3 regions of the Pseudoalteromonas maricaloris genome follow, and region 3 is predicted to be linked to each of the others. Evidence: predicted binding sites of a transcription regulator. Region 3 holds the regulator's gene; each other region holds the start of a gene.
The links. Region 3 encodes MetJ, which represses methionine synthesis genes. Its sites were predicted from a motif close to TAGACGTCTAGACGTCTA; they were not measured.
Positions count from the first base shown of each region.

Region 1 (4,294 bases), 1.7 Mb from region 3:
GGCGGCGATAATATCGTTAAACTCCGAATAACACATATGCGTATGGATCTGTGTTTCGTCATTCACACCACTTGCAGATACCCTAAACGCATACGCCGCCCACGCTAAGTAGGTTTGCCACTGACTGGCTTTGAGTGGCATCCCCTCTCTAAATGCAGGTTCATCGATTTGGATCACCTTAATCCCTGCATTTTGCAAATCTACCACTTCATCTCTCAGTGCTAATGCGATTTGATTCGCGATGCTCTGCTTGTCTAAGTCATCTCTGACAAACGACCAAAATAAAATAGTCACAGGTCCTGTTAGCATGCCCTTCATCGGTTTTTTGGTTAAGCTCTGTGCATAACTCGTCCAATTAACTGTCATTGGTGCCGCACGCGAGACATCACCCCAGATCACAGGGGGCTTAACACAGCGCGAACCATAACTTTGCACCCAACCAAACTGAGTAAAGGCAAAACCTTCGAGTAATTCACCAAAGTACTCAACCATATCATTGCGCTCTGCTTCGCCATGAACCAGCACATCTAAGTTAAGCGCTTCTTGTTCTTCAACGGCATAACGGATCTCCGCTTCCATCTGGCTTTGATAAGCATCAACACTCAACGTACCCGCTTTATAATCACGTCGTGCCTTACGGATCGCTTGGGTTTGTGGGAAAGAGCCTATCGTTGTGGTTGGCAATAAGGGTAAATTTAGCGACTGTGCTTGTTTTTTAATTCTGGTTGCGAATTCACTATTGCGTTGACCGTCTTTTGCTGTAAGCGTTGAAACACGCTGCTGCACCTCATTATTATTCACCCGAGTAGAGGTCAAACGCGCTTTTACAGGCTTAGAATATTCGACCAACTGGGTAATATCACGCTGCTCCAATGCATTTTTCAATAATGCCAGCTCTTGCCCTTTTTGTTTGGCAAATGCGAGCCAAGACTTTAACTCACTGTCAAGCTTTTGCTCTTGATCTAAGTCGACTGGCGTATGTAATAATGAGCATGAAGGAGCAAGCCAGAGATTATTACCACGACGTTCATGAACCAGAGCAAGTTGCTGATATACACCTTCAAGATCCGAGCGCCAAATGTTACGACCATTCACAACCCCGAGAGACAGTACGCTATCCTTTCCAACTACTTTCTCTAACGCAGCCAAGTCGTAGTTTGCCGTTACGCAGTCAAAATGTACGCCTTCTACAGGGTAAGACCGGATATCTTCAACATGCGCTTGTACGGAGTCAAAATAACTGGCCAACAACACTTTTACTCCTTGGCCGCTCAACGCATCAAAACTCCGGCGCAGCGCGTTGCGATAAGCATCATCGATTTCCAATGCTAAAATAGGTTCATCAATTTGTACCCACTCAACGCCTTGCTCAGCAAGCTTGCCGAGTACCTGCTGATATACAATCAATAACTTATCTAATAAAGCCAATTTATCGAACTCTTGACCAACGCATTTAGCTAAGTAGAGATAGGTTACCGGGCCGATCAATACGGGCTTTGCTTGGTAGCCAAGTAATTGTGCTTCTTCTACTTGAGTAAACAACTCCGTCCAAGTTAGGGAAAATTCCTGCGTTTGAGTTAACTCGGGGACGATGTAATGATAATTGGTGTTGAACCATTTCGTCATTTCACTTGCAGCACACGCACAGCCGCTAGGTGCTCGCCCTCTGCCAATCCGAAACAAAGTATCGAGATTTACCGACTCATCATTTTTATGACGACTAGGAATAGCGCCGACAAGCAATGAAATATTCAACACGTGATCATACCAAGCAAAATCGCCTACAGGGAGAAGGTCAACACCAGCGTCAGCTTGCAATGCCCAGTTTTCTGCACGAATGCGTTTTCCTTCCGCGATTAATTCGACTTGTGTTAAGTCGCCTGACCAATAGCGTTCTACTGCAAATTTAAGTTCACGCTTTTTGCCTACGCGTGGAAAACCCAAGTTATGTGTTAATGCCATGATTTTAATTCCGTCTAGATGTATGGATGTCCAAAATATAATTCTCATGATCAAAAACAACAATTGATGCTTTCTCAGATTTCATATGAATAAAATTAAATTGTAATTTTTTGCAAAATTTTTACAGAAGTAGTGACAACGCTGTCATTTTTAGTGTTATAGTGGATTTGTGAATTTTTGAACAATTCACCGTAGGTATTTAGACGTCTAGACATTGATAATAACTAAATAGAATCGTAATATTGAGTAATGCTGAGATTTGCTCACTTCAAATATGAGAATTGTTGATAATGATTGATATAAAGCACCTAAAGACTATCTCCACCTTGAAAGAAACTGGTTCTCTTGTGAATACAGCACGAGAGCTATTCCTGACTCAATCAGCTTTATCACATCAGATCAAAGATCTTGAGAGCAAACTTGACTGCCAACTCTTTGAGCGCAAAACGCAGCCGGTACGTTTTACCCCTCAAGGGATGTTATTATTGGAACTTGCCAACGATGTTTTACCTAAAGTTGAAGCAACAAAGTGTCGTTTGAAGGAAAGCCTTAATCAGCCTATCTCGCAACTCAGATTAAGCGTGGAATGTCATGCCTGTTTTCACTGGTTGCTGCCAACAATTAAAGAATTCAATACCTTTTGGCCTGACATTAAAGTCGATTACGAACGTGGCTTTAGCTACGACGCAATTCCTGACCTTATTGAAGATGAGCTGGACTTAGTACTTACCTCAGACATTCGCGAACCAGAGCAACTGGAATACGCACACCTATTTGACTTTAAGTTAAAGTTAATCGTTGCACCAGATCACGAATTGGCCAAGAAGGCCTATGTCACAGCACTCGACCTAAAAGATGAAACCATCATTTCTTACCCTATTCCTCGCGAGCGTCAAGACATATTTAAGCATTTTATTCAAAATGCACGCTTTGACGGTACGCTAAAAACCGTCGATCAAGGTTTATTAATCTTCCAACTGGTAAGTGCAGGCATGGGGGTTGCGGCATTACCAGACTGGTTAGTGACACCTTATGAGAGCCAAGGGCTAATTAAATCGATTCCTCTAGGCGCACTTGGGCTAAATCGTCCAATGTATTTAGCAATGAAGAAAAGCATGAAAGATAACCCTGTTTATCGTCATTTCCTCAATACTTGCCGAAAAACCACTGCAAGATAGATGACTGGGCTCTTTTTTGAGCCCTAACTGTTAGACATTTCTACAACTCCCATCTCATGCTAGCATTGCGTTAGGCTTATCTTAATCTAGGGCATGTTTAAATGTTTGAAGTCAAAAAGGTTATCGGTCAACTTCTGATGCCGTTACCGTTATCTTTGGTTGCACTTATGGGGCTCATGTTTTTTATCGCCAAAACACGCAAAGGGCCGTATATCGCAAGCTGGTTCGTCTTACTCACGACATGGGCGTTATCGACTCCTTATGTCGCACAACATATTATTGAGTGGGATACAGGCACTCTCGCCGCATTCAATCCAAGCAAGCACAACAATATAGATAAAATCGTGGTACTTGGCTGTGATTTATACCCAGATAAATCTCTCCCCAGCAACGCCCAACTTGGCAGCTGCGGTCTAGCCAGACTAGTTGAAGGCGTAAGACTTGCTAATATTTACCCAAAGGCTCAGCTGTATGTCTCTGGTTACGGCTATGGCCATGCAACAAGCGCGGGACTCATGGCAAGAACCGCACAGAGCCTAGGTATTTCCGCTACACGTATTAAGCAAAACCCCAATGCCAAAGACACCGCGGACGAAGCAAAAATGCTAGCACCTTTACTAGTCGATTATGACGTCGCATTGGTCACATCGGCTTCGCACATACAGCGAGCAAAAAACCTATTTGAAGCACAAGGCATAGAAGTGTTCGCTGCACCGACGGAGTTTTATAACTTCAAGCAATACCCACCGAGCAGACAATTTATTCCAAACCATAAGGCCTTAGAAGTAGTCACTCGGATTTGGCATGAACAGCTTGGAAGTATGTGGATCACGATCCGTCGTGTTATTGACCCTGAGGCACTTTAAGCGCCGAAAAAGACACCAAAATCAGGCTAAAGTTCGATAAATTAGCGCTGAAAAACGTAAAAAATTGAAAATTTGCGCAAATATGGGTATAAATAGAGTTTAATCTTAACCCGCGTATCCGCGTACAACACGACTAGGATCTACGATGAGTAAACTAGATAAAACTGAAGTACTAAGCGCTTTCGAAGCTGCGTACGAAGCTGCACATGGCAAAAAGCCTGAGATCACTGCAAAGCCAGGTTGGTATAGCATCGATGGTGGCAAAAACATGCGTCTTGCTGAGGTAGC
Region 1 is NZ_CP024625.1:2,839,540-2,843,833, forward strand. Features, by position in the region: gene metE (5-methyltetrahydropteroyltriglutamate--homocysteine S-methyltransferase) at 1-1,962, opposite strand, end outside; gene CTT31_RS12505 (LysR substrate-binding domain-containing protein) at 2,253-3,140, shown strand; gene CTT31_RS12510 (YdcF family protein) at 3,242-4,006, shown strand; gene CTT31_RS12515 (hypothetical protein) at 4,152-4,294, shown strand, end outside.
Region 1: metE (5-methyltetrahydropteroyltriglutamate--homocysteine S-methyltransferase) is a predicted target of MetJ. The motif match lies at 2,163-2,180, and genes of this name have one in related genera.

Region 2 (4,294 bases), 1.3 Mb from region 3:
ACGTCTTGGCACTTACCCAAAGAAATATGCCAGATGATTTTGCGCCACCATGACGTTAGCTATCTTGAAGAGCAAAAAAATGCACAACATGTGCAAACCTTTGCGGCACTTAAACTGGCTGAAAACCTCTGTTTCGAAGCAAAACATTTTAGAAGCGCAGCGGATTGGTATTTATTTAAAGACAAGGTGATGATTGAGCTTAATCTTCATGATGATGAGTATCAAAACTTAAAAGATGATGTCGACGAGGTATTTATCGGGTAGGGGTTATCTATGGGCATTAAAAAAGGCGCACTTGGCGCCTTTTTTACTTTTTGCAGCAGGGGTTATAGGCCTGCAGCTGCACGTAGTGCGTCAGCTTTATCTGTTGCTTCCCAAGGGAACTCTTCACGACCAAAGTGGCCGTAAGCAGCAGTAGGCTGATAAATTGGACGCTCAAGGTCTAGCATAGTGATTAGACCGTAAGGACGTAAGTCGAAGTGCGCGCGGATAAGTTCGATTAAACGCGACTCATCAAGCTTGGCTGTACCGAAAGTTTCTACACTGATAGAAGTAGGTTCAGCAACACCGATTGCGTAAGACACTTGGATCTCACACTTGTCAGCAAGGCCAGCGGCAACAATGTTCTTTGCAACGTAACGCGCTGCGTAAGCTGCAGAACGGTCAACTTTTGATGGATCTTTACCAGAGAATGCACCACCACCGTGACGAGCCATACCGCCGTATGTATCTACGATGATTTTACGACCAGTTAGACCACAGTCACCCATAGGACCACCGATAACGAAACGGCCAGTTGGGTTGATGAAGAACTTAGTTGCTTCAGTGATAAGCTCTGCAGGTAATGTAGGCTTGATGATAGTTTCCATCACAGCTTCTACAAGGTCAGCTTGTGATACAGAATCACAGTGCTGTGTAGATAATACGACTGCGTCGATACCTACTGCTTTACCGTTTTCGTACGCGAATGTTACCTGAGACTTAGCGTCTGGACGTAACCAAGGTAGCGTGCCGTCTTTACGAACTTGCGCTTGGCGCTGAACTAAACGGTGTGAGTATGTGATAGGCGCAGGCATAAGTACGTCAGTTTCGTTACACGCGTAACCAAACATTAGGCCTTGGTCACCAGCACCCTGCTCTTCTGGACGAGTACGGTCAACACCTTGGTTAATATCAGGTGATTGCTTACCAATGGTGTTAAGGATTGCACATGAATCAGCGTCAAAGCCCATGTCAGAGTGTGTGTAACCAATTTCACGCACGGTCTTACGAGTTAATTCCTCGATATCAACCCAAGCGCTAGTTGTGATTTCACCACCAACCATAACCATACCGGTTTTAACGTAAGTTTCACACGCAACACGTGCTTTTGGATCTTGCTCAAGGATGGCATCTAGAACCGCATCAGAGATCTGATCAGCAATTTTATCTGGATGGCCTTCAGAAACAGATTCAGAAGTAAATAAATGTTTAGCCATTGTATTTATGCTCACAAATATTGCGCTTCACAAACATCAGGGACAGCGCGAAAAATTAAGGAGCGTATTCTAACCAAAAAACCTAGGCATTGACTAGTTATTTTACGCCTAGACGTCCAAAATTGTGCAAACTTTTTTAATGGTCGGAAAAAGTCCGTCTGTACCCGTTTTTTTATGGCCTTTGCCGTTGCAGTTAGCCATATAAATAAGTAAGAATGGGCTCAAACCCCCGCGAAACACATTTAAAGGTAGGAGAATTCATGCCATCTCGCAAAGAACTTGCTAATGCAATTCGCGTTCTTTCCATGGACGCTGTACAAAAGGCCAAGTCTGGCCACCCAGGAGCCCCTATGGGCATGGCGGACATCGCAGAAGTACTTTGGCGCGATTTTTTAAAGCACAACCCAAGTAATCCTGAGTGGTTCGACAGAGATCGCTTCGTATTATCAAACGGTCACGGCTCGATGTTAATTTATTCATTGTTGCATTTGTCGGGTTATGACTTATCAATTGACGACATCAAAAATTTCCGTCAGCTACACTCCAAAACACCAGGCCACCCAGAATATGGTTATGCGCCAGGTATTGAAACGACTACAGGCCCATTAGGTCAGGGTATTACCAATGCGGTAGGTATGGCGATTGCTGAAAAAGCATTGGCTGCACAGTTTAACCGTGAAGATTACGACATCGTTAATCACTATACCTATGCATTTTTAGGTGATGGCTGTTTGATGGAAGGTATCTCACACGAAGCTTGTTCACTTGCGGGTACCCTTGGTCTTGGCAAACTGATTGCATTTTGGGATGACAACGGTATTTCAATCGACGGTGAAGTTGAAGGTTGGTTTAGCGACGATACACCAAAACGCTTTGAGTCTTATGGCTGGCATGTTATTGCCGGTGTTGATGGCCACGATAGCGATGCGATTAAAGCGGCAATCGAAGCGGCGCAAGCAGAGTCTGACAAGCCAACCCTTATTTGTTGTAAAACGGTTATCGGTTATGGTTCACCAAATAAATCTGGTAGCCATGATTGTCACGGTGCACCGCTAGGTGATGATGAAATCAAAGCGGCACGTGAATTCCTTGGTTGGGAGCACGGTGCATTTGAAATACCAGAAGATGTGTACGCGAAATGGGACGCAACAGCACGTGGTCAAAATCAACAAAGTGACTGGTTGATTAAGTTTACTGAATACCAAATGCATTATCCTGAGCTTGCTGCTGAATTTGAGCGTCGCATGAAAGGCGAGCTTCCAGCAGACTGGTCTGAGAAAACAGAAACCTATATCGCAGAGCTTCAAGCGAATCCTGCAAACCCAGCAACTCGTAAAGCATCACAAAATGCATTGAATGCCTATGGCCCAATTCTACCTGAGTTTATGGGTGGCTCTGCTGACCTTGCGGGTTCTAACTTAACACTTTGGGATCAATCTAAAGGCTTAACGGCAGAAGATGCTGCGGGTAACTACATTTTCTACGGTGTGCGTGAATTTGGTATGTCTGCCATCATGAATGGTATTGCACTGCACAGAGGCTTTATCCCTTACGGTGCGACATTCCTGATGTTTATGGAATACGCGCGTAATGCCGTACGTATGGCTGCATTGATGAAGCAAAGAAGTATCTTTGTGTATACTCATGATTCAATCGGTCTTGGTGAAGATGGTCCAACACACCAACCTGTAGAACAAATGGCGAACTTACGCACTACGCCAAACCTTGCGAGCTGGCGTCCATGTGACCAAGTTGAGTCAGCAGTTGCTTGGCAGCAAGCGGTTGAACGCGCTGATGGTCCATCTGCACTTGTATTTACCCGTCAAGGTCTTGCACAGCAGCCACGTACAGCTGAGCAAGTTGCAGCGATTAAGCAAGGTGGTTATGTACTATCTTGTGATGGTGAACCTGAAATCATCCTTATTGCAACCGGTTCTGAAGTGCAACTTGCGGTTGAGTCTGCGGATAAGCTTCGTGCAGAAGGTAAAAAGGTGCGTGTTGTGTCTATGCCTTCAACGGACATTTTTGATGCGCAATCTGCAGCATACAAAGAAAGCGTACTACCAAGCTCAGTAACGCGTCGCGTCGCTATCGAAGCGGGTATTGAGGACTTCTGGTACAAATATGTAGGCCTAAATGGTGCTATCGTTGGTATGACAACGTTTGGTGAGTCAGCACCTGCTGATGAGCTATTCAAGCTATTCGGCTTTACGGTAGAAAATATCGTTGAGAAGGCAAACGCATTGTTTGCATAATCAAAGAAAAGAAACAAAAAACCCATGCCATGCATGGGTTTTTTTATGCTTAGGGGTTTTGCTAAACCCCTTAAAGTTTTGAGACTGTTTCCAGCTCAAAGCTCAGGTTAGATAGCTAAACCTTAAACTGTTCTACCGATAAGCGTAACTCTTCGGCGAGTTTAGCAACCTCAGAACTAGAGATTGAGGTTTGGCTCGCGCCTTCAGCCGTTTGCTCTGCGATTGTTACAATCGATTCCAAACGTTCACTAATTTCCTGTGCTACTTGCTGTTGCTCGTTCGCCGCGTTTGCAATCTCTTCACTCACATCATGAGCCTGAGAAACGGCTGCAGTGATGGAGTTTAGTGCTTCATTAGCAAGGTCGCTCTGAGTTACGCACGACTCCGCCTGCTGTTTGCCTTTCGACATCGCGCCTACCGCTTCTTCGGCACCAGCTTGTAAGGATTCAATCATTGCTTGAATTTCTTGAGTTGACTCTTGAGTCTTACTTGCAAGTGAGCGCACTTCGTCTGCCACTACCGCGAAGCCACGACCCTGTTCACCAGCACGCGCGGCTTCGA
Region 2 is NZ_CP024625.1:3,254,494-3,258,787, reverse strand. Features, by position in the region: gene CTT31_RS14390 (HDOD domain-containing protein) at 1-264, shown strand, start outside; gene metK (methionine adenosyltransferase) at 327-1,478, opposite strand; gene tkt (transketolase) at 1,739-3,733, shown strand; gene CTT31_RS14375 (methyl-accepting chemotaxis protein) at 3,849-4,294, opposite strand, start outside.
Region 2: metK (methionine adenosyltransferase) is a predicted target of MetJ. The motif match lies at 1,580-1,597, and genes of this name have one in related genera.

Region 3 (4,294 bases):
AGCTCTCCATGTGCAAGTAAACTCGCGTAGTGAAGATGTTGTTCTTCTCGCCCTAAAGCGATTGCTTGCAGCTCATTGACGAGCTGTTTGAGTAACACACTGTGTTGTTCACCTACAAACAGGGCATCAATTAATTCTCGTTGATGATTTTCAACTTGTAATAAAACATCGTTAAATGCGCGAACATCTTGCTGCTCAAAACTTTGCCATAACTTCACTAGGGTATTCGTTGTTTTTCCTGCAGCAGAAACCACAACACTGTCACCTAGCTGACATTGCTCTAACACTATCTTGGCAACCGCCTGATAACGCTCTGGCGAGCTTAAACTCGAACCACCAAACTTATGTACTACTTTTGCCATTTACTCACCACAACGCTACTGTATGTGCAGGCGTTAATTTGAATGACTTAGCATCATCACTCGCCTGACTTTCATCAATACATGCAAATCCTGATTCCAGATCTGCAATGAGATCCTGTACATCTTCAATTCCTACAGAAATACGAATCAACGTGTCGCCCACTCCCGCTTCTAAACGCGCTTGCGGATCCATACCTGCGTGTGTCATCGTCGCTGGATGGCAAATAAGACTCTCAACCCCACCTAAAGATTCTGCCAATGAAAAGTGTGTTAGAGACGTTAAAAACTTCGCTGATGTTTGCAGATCGCCTTTGATATCAAAGCTCACCATGCCACCAAAGCCGAGCTGTTGTTTTTTCGCAAGTTCGTGTTGAGGATGCGACTCAAGGCCAGGGTAATAAACTTGGCTAACATACGGCGACTTTTCTAAATACTCCGCAATAAGCTGAGCATTTTCTTGATGTTGGCGTAAACGCACGTTTAAGGTGCGCAGTCCACGTAGGGTTAGATAACTATCAAAAGGTGCACCTGTAATACCGATATTATTCGCCCACCAAGCTAACTCATCACCCAACTCCTGTGTACGCGCGATCACCGCGCCCCCCACGACATCAGAATGACCATTGATATATTTAGTAGTTGAATGCACGACTACATCTACGCCAAAAGCAATGGGATTTTGTAGTGCCGGAGACAAGAAGGTATTGTCGGCGGCGACCAAAGCCCCCACAGCGTGTGCTGCATTTACGACAGCTTCTATATCCGTTAGCCTTAATATTGGGTTACTTGGTGTTTCAATCCAAACTAATTTAGGTTTGATCTGCTGCAGCTGTGCAAGACTTTCTGATTGTGTGAGATCCAAGACGGTTAATTTGAGCAATCCACGCTTAGCAAGCGATGTAAACAAGCGATAGCTACCACCATAACAGTCATGTGGAATAACCAGCGTATCGTCATGGTTAAGTAGCTGAGTTACTAGGTGAACGGCAGCCATGCCAGTCGCGGTAATAATGCCACGAGCACCACCTTCAAGTTCGGTAAGTGCCTGTGCAAGCACATCACGATTAAAGTTACCACTGCGGCCATAATCGTAGTTGCGTTTGGTATCAAAATCGGCAAAAGAATAGGTGGTAGAAAGGTAAAGCGGTGGCACTACTGCCCCATGTGCTTTATCAGCTTCTATACCATGACGCACTGCAACCGTCGATTTGTTAACTTGACTCATAAGGTCACCTAGATAGTTGGATGTTTAGACGTCTAAAAGGTTAGAGCAACAGAAACTAGAAGTCAAAACATTTATACCGCTAAATGGCTAAATAACTAGTATTTGACTATCTTTTTTAAACCGATAAAATTTCGCCACTCTAGGCGTTGCTAATACGACTGAGTTATTGAAAACTATGGCAGAGATTCTTCTATCTCGCTATGGCGGATTAGTTTATTCATCTATTTGAGTTTGGGATTTATCTTTAATTCGTAAGGTTATCCCTATATTCATGCGGTTGGTGAATAATGTAGACCAGAACCCAGTCATATTGGCATTGATGTAACTGAGGCAAGTACACAATTATGGCAAAATGGAACGGTGAGTATATTCACCCATATGCAGAACACGGTAAGAAAGCAGAGCAAGTAAAAAAGATCACGGTGAGCATACCTCTGAATGTACTCAAAGTGCTAACTGATGAGCGTACACGTCGCCAAGTGAATAACTTACGTCATGCCACGAACAGTGAGCTTTTATGTGAGGCGTTTCTACATGCCTTCACAGGTCAGCCACTGCCGAGCGATGAAGACTTGAGAAAAGATAATCCAGAGCGTATTCCGTTAGAGGTAAGACAAATAATGGAAGAACGCGGTTTGGAGATCCCAGAAATAAACGAAGAGTGATAACTACTCTTTTTCTGTGGACTTACAGACACAAAAAAAGCCTCAATCGAGGCTTTTTTCATTTGGATAATACCAATGGTATTATTCCATATATCCAGCTGGCATATCGATTTGTGCCACACCTGATTCAATTGCAGCTACCGCTACCGCTTTTGCGATACGAGGTAACAAACGCGGATCCATTGGTTTTGGAATAATGTACTCAGGACCAAACTCAAGACTATCCACGTCAGCCGCTTTTAACACTTCAGCAGGCACAGGTTCTTTCGCAATCGTTCTAATTGCTTCAACCGCTGCAATCTTCATTTCGTCATTGATAGCGGTTGCACGTACATCAAGCGCACCACGGAAGATAAACGGGAAACACAGCACGTTGTTTACTTGGTTTGGATAATCTGAGCGACCTGTCGCCATGATCAAATCATTACGTGCACCGTGTGCAACTTCAGGGCTGATCTCAGGATCTGGGTTAGAACAAGCGAATACCACTGGCTTGTCAGCCATTAACTTTAGATCTTCAGCAGAAAGTAAGTCTGGGCCAGAAACACCAACAAATACGTCCGCATCCGCAATCACATCTTGTAACGTACGCTTATCCGTGTTGTTTGCAAACAGCTCTTTGTATTCATTTAGGTCATCACGGCGAGTATGGATCACGCCTTTTCTGTCTAGCATATATATGTGCTCACGTTGAGCACCGCATTTGATCAGTAATTCCATACAAGCGATAGCGGCTGCACCCGCGCCAAGACACACAATAATCGCATCATGAATATCTTTACCTTGAATTTCCAACGCATTCAGCATACCCGCAGCGGTTACAATTGCGGTGCCGTGCTGATCATCATGAAAAACAGGAACGTCACAACGTTCGATTAGCGCACGCTCAATTTCAAAGCACTCTGGCGCTTTAATATCTTCAAGGTTAATACCGCCAAATGTGTCTGCGATATTTGCCACCGTATTAATGAAGTCTTCGGTGGTGTTGTGCTTAACTTCGATATCGATTGAATCAAGACCCGCAAAACGCTTAAATAATAGCGCCTTACCTTCCATAACAGGCTTTGACGCCAAAGGACCTAAGTTACCCAAGCCAAGAATTGCCGTACCATTACTGATCACCGCAACCATATTTCCTTTACCCGTGTAACGGTATGCATTCGCCGGATCAGCCGCGATTTCACGTACTGGCTCTGCAACACCTGGGCTGTATGCAAGTGCTAAGTCTTTTACGGTCTCGGCAGGTTTAGTGAGCTCAACACTGATTTTACCTGGAACGGGCTTCTCGTGATAATCTAGAGCTTGTTGACGAAAATCTGTCATGGCGCGATATTTTCCTACGAAGTTAATGTGAGAGTGTGGTAAACGTTCGCATTCTGAATGTTGGCAACCTATCAGGCTGGTTACAGCAACACACAGTGCGATTAACTATATGAGCGACGACATTCAACCACTCAACAAGCGCATATGCTTTGCTGTCGCGGTATGTCAATAGGACATATAGTTAATCGACCGTATTCACACAATACCGAGTTTTGCTCATTATTCAAGTAAAATCAGGTCTATCCACTAGCACGGTATTTTCTATACTTTTCCGAGAAGATAAGCTCAATTTTAAGAAAGATTTCACAAATAAAATGACTAAAACTTAAAAAATAAGACGCTAAAACCAGCACAAAATGTAGAAAATTAGCACAAATGTACACTAACTATAAAAACAATAAGAAAATAGCAACTTAGCTAATTTTAACGTCAAGATACCGACATTTAATCACAATATACTGACTTTGGTTTATATTAAGTGCTCATACCTGATACTATTTACTATATGAGCTTTGATTATTTTCACAACTTAAGCTCGTAAATATTCAGTATTTATCTACTAAATAGAGTTTTTACTCTACTCAAGAGATCAGTAAAGTTTTGCTGCCAAACTGGCAAGTTTTTTATTTTAGAAGAATAAAAGACACAATGAAGGCGGGATGACTGACGGCCTATCTGCTGATGCAGAATAGGATGTATAAATCGAGAAGGTATTTTCA
Region 3 is NZ_CP024625.1:442,932-447,225, reverse strand. Features, by position in the region: gene metL (bifunctional aspartate kinase/homoserine dehydrogenase II) at 1-362, opposite strand, end outside; gene metB (cystathionine gamma-synthase) at 367-1,587, opposite strand; gene metJ (met regulon transcriptional regulator MetJ) at 1,932-2,252, shown strand; gene CTT31_RS01775 (malic enzyme-like NAD(P)-binding protein) at 2,334-3,575, opposite strand.